2 regions of the Pontibacillus sp. ALD_SL1 genome follow, and region 2 is predicted to be linked to the other one. Evidence: predicted binding sites of a transcription regulator. Region 2 holds the regulator's gene; the other holds the start of a gene.
The links. Region 2 encodes CtsR, which represses protease genes until heat stress. Its sites were predicted from a motif close to ATGGTCAATAAAGGTCAAACA; they were not measured.
Positions count from the first base shown of each region.

Region 1: clpP (ATP-dependent Clp endopeptidase proteolytic subunit ClpP) is a predicted target of CtsR. The motif match lies at 5,662-5,682, and genes of this name have one in related genera.

Region 1 is NZ_CP062974.1:3,142,493-3,149,659, reverse strand. Features, by position in the region: gene yvcK (gluconeogenesis factor YvcK family protein) at 1-706, shown strand, start outside; gene whiA (DNA-binding protein WhiA) at 750-1,694, shown strand; gene IMZ31_RS15970 (HPr family phosphocarrier protein) at 1,848-2,102, shown strand; gene IMZ31_RS15965 (ABC transporter ATP-binding protein) at 2,335-3,288, shown strand; gene IMZ31_RS15960 (ABC transporter permease) at 3,285-4,061, shown strand; gene IMZ31_RS15955 (UPF0715 family protein) at 4,573-4,959, shown strand; gene clpP (ATP-dependent Clp endopeptidase proteolytic subunit ClpP) at 5,007-5,594, opposite strand; gene IMZ31_RS15945 (hypothetical protein) at 5,807-6,217, opposite strand; tRNA gene IMZ31_RS15940 (tRNA-Arg) at 6,337-6,412, shown strand; gene IMZ31_RS15935 (hypothetical protein) at 6,615-6,761, shown strand.
Region 2 is NZ_CP062974.1:108,482-115,648, reverse strand. Features, by position in the region: gene clpC (ATP-dependent protease ATP-binding subunit ClpC) at 144-2,579, opposite strand; gene IMZ31_RS00585 (protein-arginine kinase McsB) at 2,601-3,665, opposite strand; gene IMZ31_RS00580 (protein-arginine kinase activator protein McsA) at 3,665-4,219, opposite strand; gene IMZ31_RS00575 (CtsR family transcriptional regulator) at 4,236-4,700, opposite strand; gene IMZ31_RS00570 (MgtC/SapB family protein) at 4,856-5,545, opposite strand; rRNA gene rrf (5S ribosomal RNA) at 5,750-5,865, opposite strand; rRNA gene IMZ31_RS00560 (23S ribosomal RNA) at 6,065-7,167, opposite strand, start outside.

The DNA of each region.
Region 1 (7,167 bases), 780 kb from region 2:
CGGCAACGGGTTATCTGGACATTCCATGGGAAATTTACTTTTAGCTGCGATGAATTCCATCACTGGTGATTTCTTTCACGGCATTAAAGAGATTTCTCGTGTCTTAAATGTAAAAGGAAATATTTTTCCTATTGCAAACCAAAATATGTTCCTTCATGCTGAAATGATGGATGGATCTGTTGTTTCAGGCGAATCCAAGATTCCTGCATCAGGAAAGAAAATTAAACGAGTCTTTCTAAGCCCTGAGCCCGTTCAACCTCTTCCTGAAGCTGTAAAAGCGGTTAAGGAAGCAGACCTAGTTGTCATTGCTCCAGGGAGTTTATATACAAGTACCTTACCCAATATGATTGTTTCTCAAATCGGAGATGCTTTACGTGAGACGCAAGGTGAAGTTGTCTATGTATGCAACGTGATGACTCAACATGGAGAAACAACTGATTACACTGCATCTGATCACGTCCAAGCCATTCAAGATCATATTGGAGAAGGATGCCTTCATTCGATTGTCGTCCATAATCAAATTATTGATGATGAGGTTCGAAAAATGTATGCAGTTGAGCATGCATCACCTGTTATTAATGACCAAGATCGGTTACGAGAAATGGGCATTAACGTTATAGAAGGCGATATTATTGATCCAAATCAAGCGTCACTACGTCACGATACAACAAAAGTCGCCAAGTTGTTATATTCTATGCTTGATTAAGCATGTACTTTAATAATCACTAGGTGAAGAGGAGGTGAGAGGGTTGTCATTTGCTTCTGAAACCAAAAAAGAATTGACCGGCATTGAAGTGGAACCATGTTGCATGGAAGCAGAATTAGCAGCATTAATCCGTATGAATGGCTCCATCTCGTTTTCCAATCGGAACTACATTCTAGATGTTCAAACGGAAAATGCAGCAATTGCCCGTCGGATTTATACGTTAGTCAAAAATCTATACCAACTACCAGTAGAGCTATTGGTTCGTAAGAAGATGCGTTTAAAGAAAAACAACGTTTATATTGTTCGGATGAAAGAAAAGGTTCGTGATTTATTGCAGGATTTAGAGATCTTAGAAGAGCCTTTTACTCTAATTCGGACGATCTCAAAAAAGTATCAGCAAAAATCATGCTGTATGCGTGCTTATTTACGAGGAGCCTTCTTAGCAGGAGGATCTGTAAACAATCCAGAAACGTCTTCTTATCACATGGAGATTTTCACTTTTTACGAAGATCACAATGAATCCCTGTGTGAACTTATGAATCAGTTTGATCTTCATGCCAGAGCAATTGAGAGAAGAAAAGGGTATATCTGCTATTTAAAAGAAGCCGAGAAGATTACAGAATTCCTTAATATCATTGGTGGTCACCAGGCCCTATTAAAATTTGAAGATGTCCGCATTATGCGTGATATGCGAAATTCCGTAAATCGACTTGTAAACTGTGAAACGGCTAATCTGAATAAAACAATTGGAGCTGCCTTCCGTCAGGTTGAGAATATTAAACTTATTCAAAGTACAGTTGGATTGGAAGCATTGCCAGATAAATTACAAGAACTAGCCGTTCTTCGTGTGCAGCATCAAGATGTTACTCTGAAAGAACTTGGCGAGCTTATGTCGCCTACTATTAGTAAATCAGGCGTAAATCATCGACTACGCAAAATAGACGAATTTGCAGATAAGCTTCGCAAGGGGGAACTTGCGCTTAAATAATAGATATCCATTCCTTTTTTATGAGGTTCATGATATAATAATCTTAAAATTTCGACGCTTCTTATCGGGAGCGTTTTTTTACAATTTTGTGATAGCGCTTTCGAAAACGATGGTAATACAATTTAAATAGATGACACAGAGAGGGGAATGGGATTGATCGAGCGGTCTGTAACAGTAGAATTAAGTACCGGATTACAAGCAAGGCCAGCTGCCTTGTTTGTTCAGGAAGCCAATCGTTTTTCGTCCGATATCTTTTTAGAGAAAGAAGGAAAACGGGTGAATGCTAAGAGCATCATGGGACTCATGAGTGTTGCCGTTGGACCAGGAGAAACAATTACACTTCAAGCAGAAGGAACAGATCAAGACAGCGCTATTGATAAGCTAGTTGAGTTTGTGACTAGCCAGTAGGGGATACTTATTTTTTGTCCTAATTGTGAAGAAATGAACAACAAAGCTCGAGAATCGATATGGAATCGATTCTCGAGCTTTTTATGTGGTTAGGGGTATGTTGATTTGGGATCGCTTTGGAAAAGGGATTAAAGTTCCGTCTTGAGGCTGAGTAAAGTCTCCCCTTAGGTAGGAGGAGGAATATGGATATTATTTATATAATAGGTAGTAGATAAGGAAAGAGGAGGATTATATGGAAACGATTATTGAAGTAAATGGTATTCGAAAAGGATATAAAAAACGAAAGTCTAAAGAAGAATTTATTGCTGTGGATGGTATTTCATTCTCAGTCCGTAAAGGGGAAATTGTAGGATTACTTGGGCCTAACGGAGCGGGTAAAACGACGACAATTAAAAGTATTTGTGGACTACTTGTACCTGACCAAGGTTCGATTAAAATTAACGGGTATGACAGTGTGAATGAACGCAACAAAGCTTTACGTCATATTAGTGCGGTATTAGAAGGAAACAGAAATGTGTATTGGCGTTTAACTGTAGAGGAGAATCTCGAGTATTTTTCAGGTAATCGTGGAATGAAGAAAAGAGAGTCCAAAGAGCGAATTGATCAACTCCTAGAACTTTTTCGCTTAGAAGACAAACGTAGTGAGATTGTGAATAATCTCTCACGTGGTATGCAGCAAAAGTTGGCGATGGCTGTTGCATTAATGGCAAATACAGACGTGATTCTACTCGATGAGCCAACTCTTGGCTTGGATGTAGAAACGAGTTATGAAGTTCGTTCCTTATTAAAGCATATTGCAGAGCACGAAGGAAAAACAATTATCATTAGTACTCATGATATGGCCGTTGTGCAAGACCTTTGTAAACGAACGGTAATAATAAACAGCGGAAAGGTTATTGCCGATGAGGATGTCCAGCACCTCTTAAAGCTCTTTGAAACAAGTGCCTATGAAATTCAATTAAAAGAAACGCTCACCGAAGAACAACTCAACAAACTCCAACATCAGTTCCCGATTTATAACCTCGATGACCTCACCTTAGAAGTTAATCTAGAACATGAAGAAGCCATCTATCAAATCATGAATATACTTAGTCTTAATCAAACGGGTATTGAAACAATTAATCGAACTCAAGTAAATTTTGAGCAAGTATTTAGAAGACTTGTAAAAGAGGAGGCTGTATCATGAGTACCTTCCTACAAGTTTTACGAGTGAATACAAAGAAAGAATTTATAGAAATGAAGCGTTACTTACCCAATACATTAAGCTTATTAGCCACATTCTATATTATTTTTCTAGCCCTATTCTTTGGGATTCAAGTAGTAGGTGATCCGGCTGAAGCTTCTTCAAATACTCAATATATTATTGTGAACTATGTATTTTGGTACTTTGCGATGATGACGCTTCAATCTACTGGTGGCGCCATCACAATGGAAGCGATGCGAGGAACGTTAGAACAGTTGTATATGTCACCCGTTTCAGCATGGCGTATTCTTTTGGCGCGTGTGTTTGGTATGGTAGCCATCCACCTAAGCATTATGGTTGTACTTATTTTTGCTTCAATGGTAACGACAGGAGAATGGTTGCATTTAAATATAGGAGCGATTATACCGATTCTCTTACTGACCATTATTAGTATGATTGGCGTTAGCTTTATTATTGCTGGTATATCCGTCATCTTTAAACAAATCGATGCGTTCTTGCAAATCTTGCAATTTATTCTAATGGCATTTGCATTTGTCCCACTCTCCGTCGCCCCTTACCTCGTTTTTGCTCCATTTGTAAAGGGAGTGGATATGATGCGTCACGTTATGATTCATGGCTATACCCTTGTGGACTTTACGTGGGTAGATTACTCCTGGTTAGTTGGGAATGGGGTGTTTTACGCCATTGTTGGCGTCATCGTTTATCGAAGTTGTGAACGCTTGGCGATGAATAAAGGGTTGTTGGGTCATTATTAAATTATGAAGTGACGTTTCCGTGCTTTAATGGAGCGAAAGGTGGGCCTGGAAATCACTCGCTTTCCGCGGGCGAGCTGTCGAGCTTCCTCGTTCGCTACGCTCTCTGTGGGATCTCGTCTAGCTCTCTCTCCCGCAGGAGTCTCGCAATTTCCAGGCCCACCTTTTCCGAATTGGGGGAGACGGAAACGTGCCATGTATAGCATGCAAGGGGGGGGATCACTTACACTACTATAGCAGTCCGTACCACCATTCAATATCAGGGTAGGCTTGGGGACTGCGAGACTCCCGCGGGGAAAGGAGCCTAGGGGAGACCCCGGAAAGCGCGTAGCGATTGAGGAGGCTTCCCAGCTCCCCGCAGGAAAGCGAGTGGTCCCCAAGCCTGCCCTAGCCTCCATGCGGTAACGGACACCTCCTTACCTAAATGACTCTTGCTTGAATTAGGAAAGAAAAGGAGAGTTTTTATCTGGTGTTGAGAGGGAAATTGAGTGAGTGAAGTCAAAGAGGTGATTGGATGAATAAGCGGAACCTGGTTATTATTACGCTTGCGGCGGTGTCGATGACATTCTTTTATATGATCGTAGAGCTCAGTTTTATGGCGGATGTTTCAAAAGGGTTGATCTTTGCGATATTCTTAGTCTTTGCCGTTTTCTTTGCCCTCTATATTATATTTGCCCTTCCTATTCTTATCTATTTGCAAAGAAAGGTGGGCGATCGGGATTATAGCATGAAATACTTTGTTGCCTTTTTAGGGGGATCTTTCTTTGTTCATCTCTTGATAAACCCTGTATTGAATGAGTATCAATCGCCATTTTTTACTCCTCTGTGGTACGTTTATGTCGTGAGTACAGCGCTGTTTATTTGGCTGTGGGATTCTGCGAAAGTTAAAGTTTATGCATAAAAAAACCGCTCTGATTAGAATCAGAGCGGTTTTTCGTAATGGTTGAATTAACCTTGACTACGTTCGAAAACGTTGTCGATCAGGCCGTATTCTTTTGCTTCTTGAGCTGTCATGAAGTTGTCACGGTCGGTGTCGCGTTCAATTACAGATAGGTCTTGACCTGTACGCTCAGAAAGGATTTGGTTTAGTTTCTCACGCATTTTGATAATGCGTTTTGCGTGAATTTCAATGTCAGATGCTTGACCTTGAGTTCCGCCAAGTGGTTGGTGAATCATAACTTCACTGTTTGGAAGAGCAGAACGTTTGCCTGGCTCACCAGCAGCTAGAAGGAAAGCACCCATAGATGCTGCCATACCTGTACAGATTGTTGCTACATTTGGCTTAATGAACTGCATCGTGTCATAAATCGCCATACCAGCTGTAATGGAACCACCTGGAGAGTTGATGTATAGAGAGATATCCTTCTCTGGATCTTCTGCTTGAAGGAATAGCATCTGTGCTACGATTGAGTTTGCTACGTTATCATCAATAGCGCTTCCAAGCATAATAATGCGGTCTTTCAGAAGGCGTGAATAGATGTCATACGCACGTTCACCGCGGTTCGTTTGTTCAATAACTGTAGGGATTAAATTCATGAAATTCTCCTCCTTTAAATCGTGTTCTAACACTAAGTAAGTACCGAATTAATTTTATCATACACGCAAGGTCAAAAAAGGTCAAACGAAAGGATTGATGTTTTCTTACGAACTATGTAAAAGACCTTTCTTACCTTATATGTATATGATGATCCGGCTGCACATACAAACATTTTTTCCCCATTTCAAGAAAGCTAAACGTTTTGAAAATGTTATTTTCTAAGTGCTCTAATTTGCCAGATCGCCTGATGAATATTCTTCGACAAATCCCTCTCCCTTACCTCCCACACGTTCCATCCATTTCGAATTAAAAATTTAGACCTTTTCTTTAAGCGTCGCTTCTTTACAGGGTGTAGGAGATCTTCTGGTTTGTAAAAAAGAATAGCTACTTTGACATCTAACAAAGCGAGGTCAATTTTCACCCTTCCGACTTTTACATGTGTATACGGAAGAAAGCCATAACACCTAAGAGAATAATAGGTCTTACGAAGCCCGGGTGAGTGAGAAGGAGGTTCATAAGAATCTTGTTGTAAGCTAGGGATTGGATAACGAAACAACCCAAGTCCACCTATAATTATAAACGAAAAAATTAAGCATACCCAAACGCCAATAGCTACAGACATAGAGCATCACCTCGAAGCTAGCATTTCCAAAAGCACGGGTGCTCATACTCAGTGAAATGGGTCTTGAATTTTAAAAAAAGGAACCGTATAATGGAAGTTGTTCTTATTATAACTAGCATGCGCTCGTAGCTCAGCAGGATAGAGCGGTAGGTTCCGGTCCTACGTCTGTCGGGGGTTCGAATCCTCTCGAGCGCGCTTGAAGCAAATAAACGTTGATATGACGGGAGATAGACGCTAATTACTTTGCGATTTTCGTAGCGTTAGTTGCACGAAAAGGCGCTGAATAATGAAAAGCTCCCCTATCATTCTCATATCAGTTCGGGTGCGTCAATCCCGACCGTTTACGTAGCCTCTCGATTTCTTAACGATATTAGTTAAGATTTCAGGAGGTTTTTTTATGCGCAAAATTAGGCGTACAGGCGTTGTGAAGCGTAGAGAATCAGGAGTGAAATATGAGGTTCAACGAGTTCATTTATCGTACGAAAAGGCTACTGAACGCATTACAAAGGTTTGCGAATCGGAAAGTTACCGTTATAGAACTTGAAAAAATCGCCTTAACGCTTACTAATCGAATATTCACCGTCACGGGGGCAAGTCTCGAATGTTTAACAAAGTCGTAATGTAACGTCTAAAATCGCCTTTACGTAATGCTAACGCTCTTTACAGTAGACTATCATCGAAAGGATTAAATGCATTGGAGATTGAAGGCGTTGATTTCGATAACAAGGTGAAAGTTAGAGACAACTTAAGAAAACGATAAATTCATTTAGTTGAAAGTACATCAATTAAAAAGGCTAGTGTGCTTATACGGTGCTAAAAAAACTCATCTGTCATTAAATGACGACAAGGGTGAACTCAAGGTGGAAAACTAATGAAATGAGAAACACGCAAGCAACAAACGGTATTCAGCAACGAAGAATTAGCTGATTTAAAAGCTCGAACAAGAGAGG
Region 2 (7,167 bases):
ATTATTCTTCACTAACTTTCTTCTTTATCCAAAAAATCAACATTCATCATATCCGTCAGGTTCAAAACCATATACTAAAAAAATCGGAAGGCTCTCACCTTCCGATTTTAAATGATTATTTATTTATGATCTATCGTTTTGAATTACGATTGTGTCGAAACAGTAAATTCGCCGTTATGATCGACATCGATAATAACATTCTGTCCTGTCGCAATGTTCTCTCTTAATAGCTCTTCTGATAGAAGATCTTCAACGTTCTTCTGAAGAGAGCGGCGTAATGGACGGGCACCATATTCAGGATCGAATCCTTCATCCGCGATTTTATCAAGAGCCTTATCTGTAAGGGTGAAATCTACATCTAATTCAGTAAGACGTTTCTGGAGCTGATCTACCATTAGAGTAACAATTTCCTTCATGTGTTCCTTCTCAAGAGAATGGAAGACAACGATCTCATCTATACGGTTTAAGAACTCAGGTCTGAAAGCACGTTTCATTTCTTCCATAACCTTGGATTTCATATCTTTATAATCCTGACTTGCATCTCCCATTGTAAAGCCTGCATATTTGTTCGTCTTCAGTTCAGTTGCTCCAACGTTTGAAGTCATAATGATAACTGTATTACGGAAGTCTACTGTACGGCCTTTAGAGTCCGTTAACCGTCCGTCTTCAAGAACCTGTAAAAGGGTGTTGAAGACATCTGGATGAGCTTTCTCAATCTCATCTAACAGGATAACAGAATAAGGCTTTTGGCGAACTTTTTCCGTTAATTGTCCACCCTCTTCGTACCCTACATACCCAGGAGGTGAACCAACTAGACGAGAAGTAGAGTGTTTCTCCATGTATTCAGACATATCGATACGAATCATAGCATCTTCTTCACCAAACATAGACTCAGCTACTGCTCGAGCTAATTCTGTTTTACCAACACCAGTTGGCCCTAAGAAGATAAATGAACCAATTGGACGTTTTGGATCCTTCAACCCTGCGCGAGCACGTCGAATGGCTTTGGAAATAGACTTAACAGCTTCTGACTGGCCGATAACCCGGTTATGCAAGACATCTTCCATGTTTAGAAGACGCTCAGTCTCGTCTTTAGCAAGCTTTGAAACAGGCACTCCGGTCCAGATAGATACAACAGATGCAATGTCCTCAACTGTTACCTCAGAGTTTTCTTGTCCTTGCTTTTCTTTCCACTCATCTTTAGTCTTATCTAACTCTTCTCGCAGTTTCTGTTCATTATCACGTAAAGAAGCGGCTTTCTCGAATTCTTGACTTTGTACGGCTGCGTCTTTCTCTTTACGAACTTCTTCTAATTTTTGCTCAAGTTCTTTCAAGTTTGGTGGAGCTGTGTAAGAACGTAAGCGTACTTTCGAAGCTGCTTCATCAATAAGATCAATCGCTTTATCCGGTAAGAAACGATCCTGAATATAACGATCTGAGAACTTAACAGCTGCTTTAATCGCTTCGTCAGTGATCGTCACGCGGTGGTGAGCTTCATATCGATCACGAAGTCCTTCTAGGATCTGCTCAGATTCTTCTAAATTTGGTTCATCAACTTGAATTGGTTGGAAACGTCGCTCTAACGCGGCATCTTTTTCGATGTACTTACGATACTCTTCTAAAGTTGTCGCACCGATACACTGCAAGTCTCCTCGAGCTAGAGATGGTTTCAAGATATTAGAAGCGTCGATCGCGCCTTCTGCACCACCAGCTCCGATTAGTGTATGAAGTTCATCAATAAATAGAATAATATTGCCTGCTTGGCGAATCTCTTCCATTACTTTTTTCAGGCGATCTTCAAATTCACCGCGGTATTTTGTTCCTGCAACTACCGTTCCCATATCAAGTGTCATAACTCGCTTATCACGTAAGATTTCCGGAACTTCATTGTTGATGATTTGCTGAGCTAACCCCTCTGCAATTGCAGTCTTACCTACACCTGGTTCACCAATAAGAACAGGGTTGTTTTTTGTACGTCGGCTCAGTACTTGAATGACACGCTCAATTTCTTTGCCACGACCAATTACCGGGTCAATGTTTCCTTCTTTCGCCACGGTTGTTAAGTCTCGTGCAAGTGAATCAAGGGTCGGAGTATTAGCACTAGCAGACTGTCGGCTACCACCCTGACCATTAGAAGTAGATTCATTGCTTCCAAGCAACTGCAGAACTTGCTGACGTGCTTTGTTAAGACTAACACCTAAGTTGTTTAGTACACGTGCAGCAACGCCTTCTCCTTCTCTAATTAGACCAAGTAGAATGTGTTCAGTACCTACGTATGAATGACCTAATTTTCGTGCTTCATCCATTGATAATTCTATAACCTTTTTAGCCCTAGGAGTATAGTGAATCGTTTGCGATACCTTATCTCCTGTTCCAATTAACTGTTCCACTTCTTCTTGGATTTTATCGGCTGCCAGACCTAAAGCTCCTAGCGCTTTTGCTGCAATTCCTTCTCCCTCACGAACTAAACCAAGAAGAATATGTTCTGTTCCAATATTATTATGACCAAGTCGTACGGCTTCTTCTTGAGCTAATGCTAATACTTTCTGTGCTCTTTCAGTAAAACGCCCAAACATCATCGGGCACCCCTCCTAGTCTAATTATATTTCTAAGTTTAGTCTTTCCCGAATTAAGGCTGCTCTTCGAACATCCCTTTCATCAGGAGATAGATTTTGCTGTGCATACTGTTGTAAAAATCCAGGCTGAGTTAAGATCATTAATTCATTCAGGATGGTTTTTGATAAGCTATTTATATATCCTAGGTCTATTCCTAATCGCACATCAGAGAGACATTTTGCTGCTTCTTTAGACTCTATAATACGACTGTTAGCCAGTACTCCATATGAACGAAAGATCTTATCTTCTAATTGTATGCCGTTTTGTTGAATAATTTGTTGGCGAGCATTTCTTTCTTGCTCAATTAATTGTTCAACAACACTTTTTAGATCATCTACTATATCTCTCTCAGATTTACCTAACGTAATCTGATTCGATATTTGAAAGATATTTCCTATTGCTTCGCTACCTTCCCCATAAATTCCTCTAACTACTAAACCTAATTGATTTATAGCTGGGATTAACCGACTCATTTGTTGAGTCATCGTTAACGCAGGGAGGTGCATCATGACGGAGGCTCTTAATCCTGTACCTACATTTGTTGGACAACTAGTTAAATAGCCACGCTTTTCGTCAAATGCAAAGTTAATCTTTTCTTCTAGCCAATCATCGAAATCAGATGCTTGCTCTAAAGCCTTCTCTAACTGAAATCCAGGAAAATAAAGCTGCACACGGATATGATCTTCCTCATTAACCATGACAGATACTTGCTCATTCTGAGAGATTAAAGTTGCACCATTCTTAGCATAGTCAGACAAGTGAGGACTAATTAAGTGTTTCTCCACCAACACTCTCTTCTCAGTAGGATTCAGTTTACTCATATGAATAAATTCAAAGTCTTTATATGGACCAAAAGATTGATCCTCATATTCTTCTTTAAAAAATTCAACTACTTGCTCTAATTCTTCCTGATCAGCAACTATCGGAAATGGGATATGATCGAAGTTTCTGGCCAATCGAATCCGACTACTCATGACGATATCACTATCAGGACCTTCTTCTTTCAACCAAGGACTAATTGCTTCATTCATAAACTGCTCGAGGGACATTACTGATCACCCTCCCTTTGTTCTGAATGCAACTGTCTTTCGAGGGTGCGAATTTGGTCGCGAACCTTAGCTGCTTCTTCAAATTCTTCTTGGTGAATTAAAGCTTGAAGTTCGGAACGCTTTTGATCCATTTCCCTTTGGACATGCAATTGCCCACCTTTACGTTTTGGAACTTTGCCATTGTGAATGGTGTTACCGCTATGGACCCTTCTGAAAATAGGATTTAATCTCTCATCAAAAGTCTTGTAACAATTTGCACATCCAAACTTACCAACGCGTTTAAATTCATCGTAAGTCAAACCACAATGATCACACTTTAATGTTTGAGGCTCTCTGTGTGAGGCTGAATGTGATTTTGAATCAGATAGCTGAAAGGAATCAAAGTTAAATAATCCAGATAATAAGTTATGCAAAGAAAGTGAGTCTTGCTCTTGCGACATATAACCCTTATCATAAGCGCATTTCTCACAAACATAAACTTCTGTTTTATGCCCATTTACCACTTGAGTAAAATGTAAAGATGCAGGACGCTCATGGCACTCTTGGCACTCCATTTTCCGTCCCCTCCTTTTAATCTTTGTACTTAACGATCGATATCATAGAAGATAGTATCCTTGATCTAAGTTCATCACGAAGAGTAATCGGAACAGCTAATACATCTTTTGCGATAGCACTTACCATCAGTCTAGCCTCACGTTCGGAAATTAATTCTTCTTCTAACAAACGTTCTATAACATCAATGGCTCCTTGTTGTGTGACACGTGGTTGAATAAGTAAAATTAGCTCGTTTAATAACTTCATTTTATCGTGGTGCTGTACACGACTTATTCTGATGTAGCCGCCACCACCACGTTTACTCTCTACTATATAACCTTTTTCCACTGTAAACCGTGTTTTAATCACGTAATTAATCTGCGAGGGAACACATTGAAATGATTCTGCTATTTCACTACGCTTAATCTCGATAACATTGTGATTACTACTCTCAATGATCTCTTTCAAATGTGCTTCAATGATATCGGATATATTCCGCATAGCCCCCCTCCTCAATAATCTTTTTTGACTTTGACTATCTTTGACTATACTTACATTATACAAATTTAAATATGGTTTGCAACTAAAATGCACTATAAACATTGTTGCCAGATCCACACAACTTTATGACATACAAACTTCTACATTTTCTGAGTTTACTTACGCTGATATACACACTTCACATGTGGGACAGTAGATAGGCGATCAAAAAGCTCTATTTCTTTAAAATGAGCATTATGAGCGAGTTCAATTAAGATATTCCGTTGACCATTCATCTCATTTTCGATTTGAACATGGTTAATATCCAACTCGAAGTGTTCGAAAGCTTCCATTAGCTTTGACATTTCTAACCCTTCAAACACCACGATCTGAATATGATGTTTACTTTTCCGCTTAAAGATTCGTTCTGTATTATTAAGTACAATTAAGCTTAGTAACACCACTACAGTTGTGAGGATAGCAGGCCCATACATACCAGCTCCAATAACGAGTCCAAGCCCTGCTACGACCCATATAGATGCAGCAGTAGTCAAACCTCGAATCGTCACACCATGTACCATGATTGTACCTGCACCAAGAAAGCCGATACCACTAATCACATATGAAGGAATACGAGCGGGATCAAAACGAATTCCGTCATGCTTATTTAAGTAAGGGTCAAATCCGTATAAGGATAGCAACATCATCACGCATGCCCCAACACCTACTAGAATATGAGTCCGAAAGCCTGCTGAATGGTTTTTAATCTCTCTTTCAAACCCGATTAAACCACATAGTACAACGGCGGTCACAAGCCGAACTGTCATTAACAATAAGTAATCATTAAAGAAGGTCTCCATCGACATCAAATCCCTCCGATGTTCTTATAACTAATATACGTAGTTGTGCTTCTAGGTTATGAATAAACCACAGCTAAATTATATTAAGTCGAGAGGAGGATCTTTATCATTTACCCTTTTTCACTATGGATTAATCAAATATGTGGAGGAGAATTTAGTACAAATAAAACACAAAAAACCTCAAAGGATCATATCCTTTGAGGTTACGTTGCATGGCGGCGTCCTACTCTTGCGGGGGTGAAACCCCGACTACCATCGGCGCTGAAGAGCTTAACTTCTGTGTTCGGCATGGGAACAGGTGTGACCTCTTCGCCAAAACCGCCATACTATTGTTTTGTTTGAAGGAGTACCTTCAAAACTAGATAAGAATTAAGACATCGTGCCTTTTACGTTTTTGCGCTTGAACTGGCTTCCAGCTCCAACTCCCAGACCCTAGCGTATAAGTCATCTTCTTTCCAAAGGCTAATCGCCTTTTCCAAGAAGCTGTCTTATCCGTACGGGTCTAAGCGGTCGTTTGCGCTTTAGATAGATAAGCCCTCGATTTATTAGTATCGGTCAGCTGCACGTGTCACCACGCTTCCACCTCCGACCTATCAACCTTGTCGTCTACAAGGAATCTTACTCACTCGAAGTGATGGGAAATCTCATCTTGAAGTGGGCTTCATGCTTAGATGCTTTCAGCACTTATCCCTTCCGCACGTAGCTACCCAGCTGTGCTCCTGGCGGAACAACTGGTGCACCAGCGGTGCGTCCATCCCGGTCCTCTCGTACTAAGGACAGCTCTCCTCAAATTTCCAACGCCCACGACGGATAGGGACCGAACTGTCTCACGACGTTCTGAACCCAGCTCGCGTACCGCTTTAATGGGCGAACAGCCCAACCCTTGGGACCGACTACAGCCCCAGGATGCGATGAGCCGACATCGAGGTGCCAAACCTCCCCGTCGATGTGGACTCTTGGGGGAGATAAGCCTGTTATCCCCGGGGTAGCTTTTATCCGTTGAGCGACGGCCCTTCCATGCGGCACCGCCGGATCACTAAGCCCGACTTTCGTCCCTGCTCGACTTGTAGGTCTCGCAGTCAAGCTCCCTTGTGCCTTTGCACTCTGCGAATGATTTCCAACCATTCTGAGGGAACCTTTGGGCGCCTCCGTTACTTTTTGGGAGGCGACCGCCCCAGTCAAACTGCCCACCTGACACTGTCTCCGGACCGGATCACGGTCCTGGGTTAGAATGTCAATACAGCCAGGGTGGTATCCCACGGATGCCTCCACCGAAGCTAGCGCTCCGGTATCGACGGCTCCCACCTATCCTGTACAAGCTGTACCAACATTCAATATCAGGCTACAGTAAAGCTCCACGGGGTCTTTCCGTCCTGTCGCGGGTAATGCGCATCTTCACGCATAGTATAATTTCACCGGGTCTCTTGTTGAGACAGTGCCCAATTCGTTGCACCTTTCGTGCGGGTCGGAACTTACCCGACAAGGAATTTCGCTACCTTAGGACCGTTATAGTTACGGCCGCCGTTTACTGGGGCTTCGGTTCAAAGCTTCGCATAAGCTAACTCATCCCCTTAACCTTCCAGCACCGGGCAGGTGTCAGCCCCTATACTTCACCTTTCGGTTTCGCA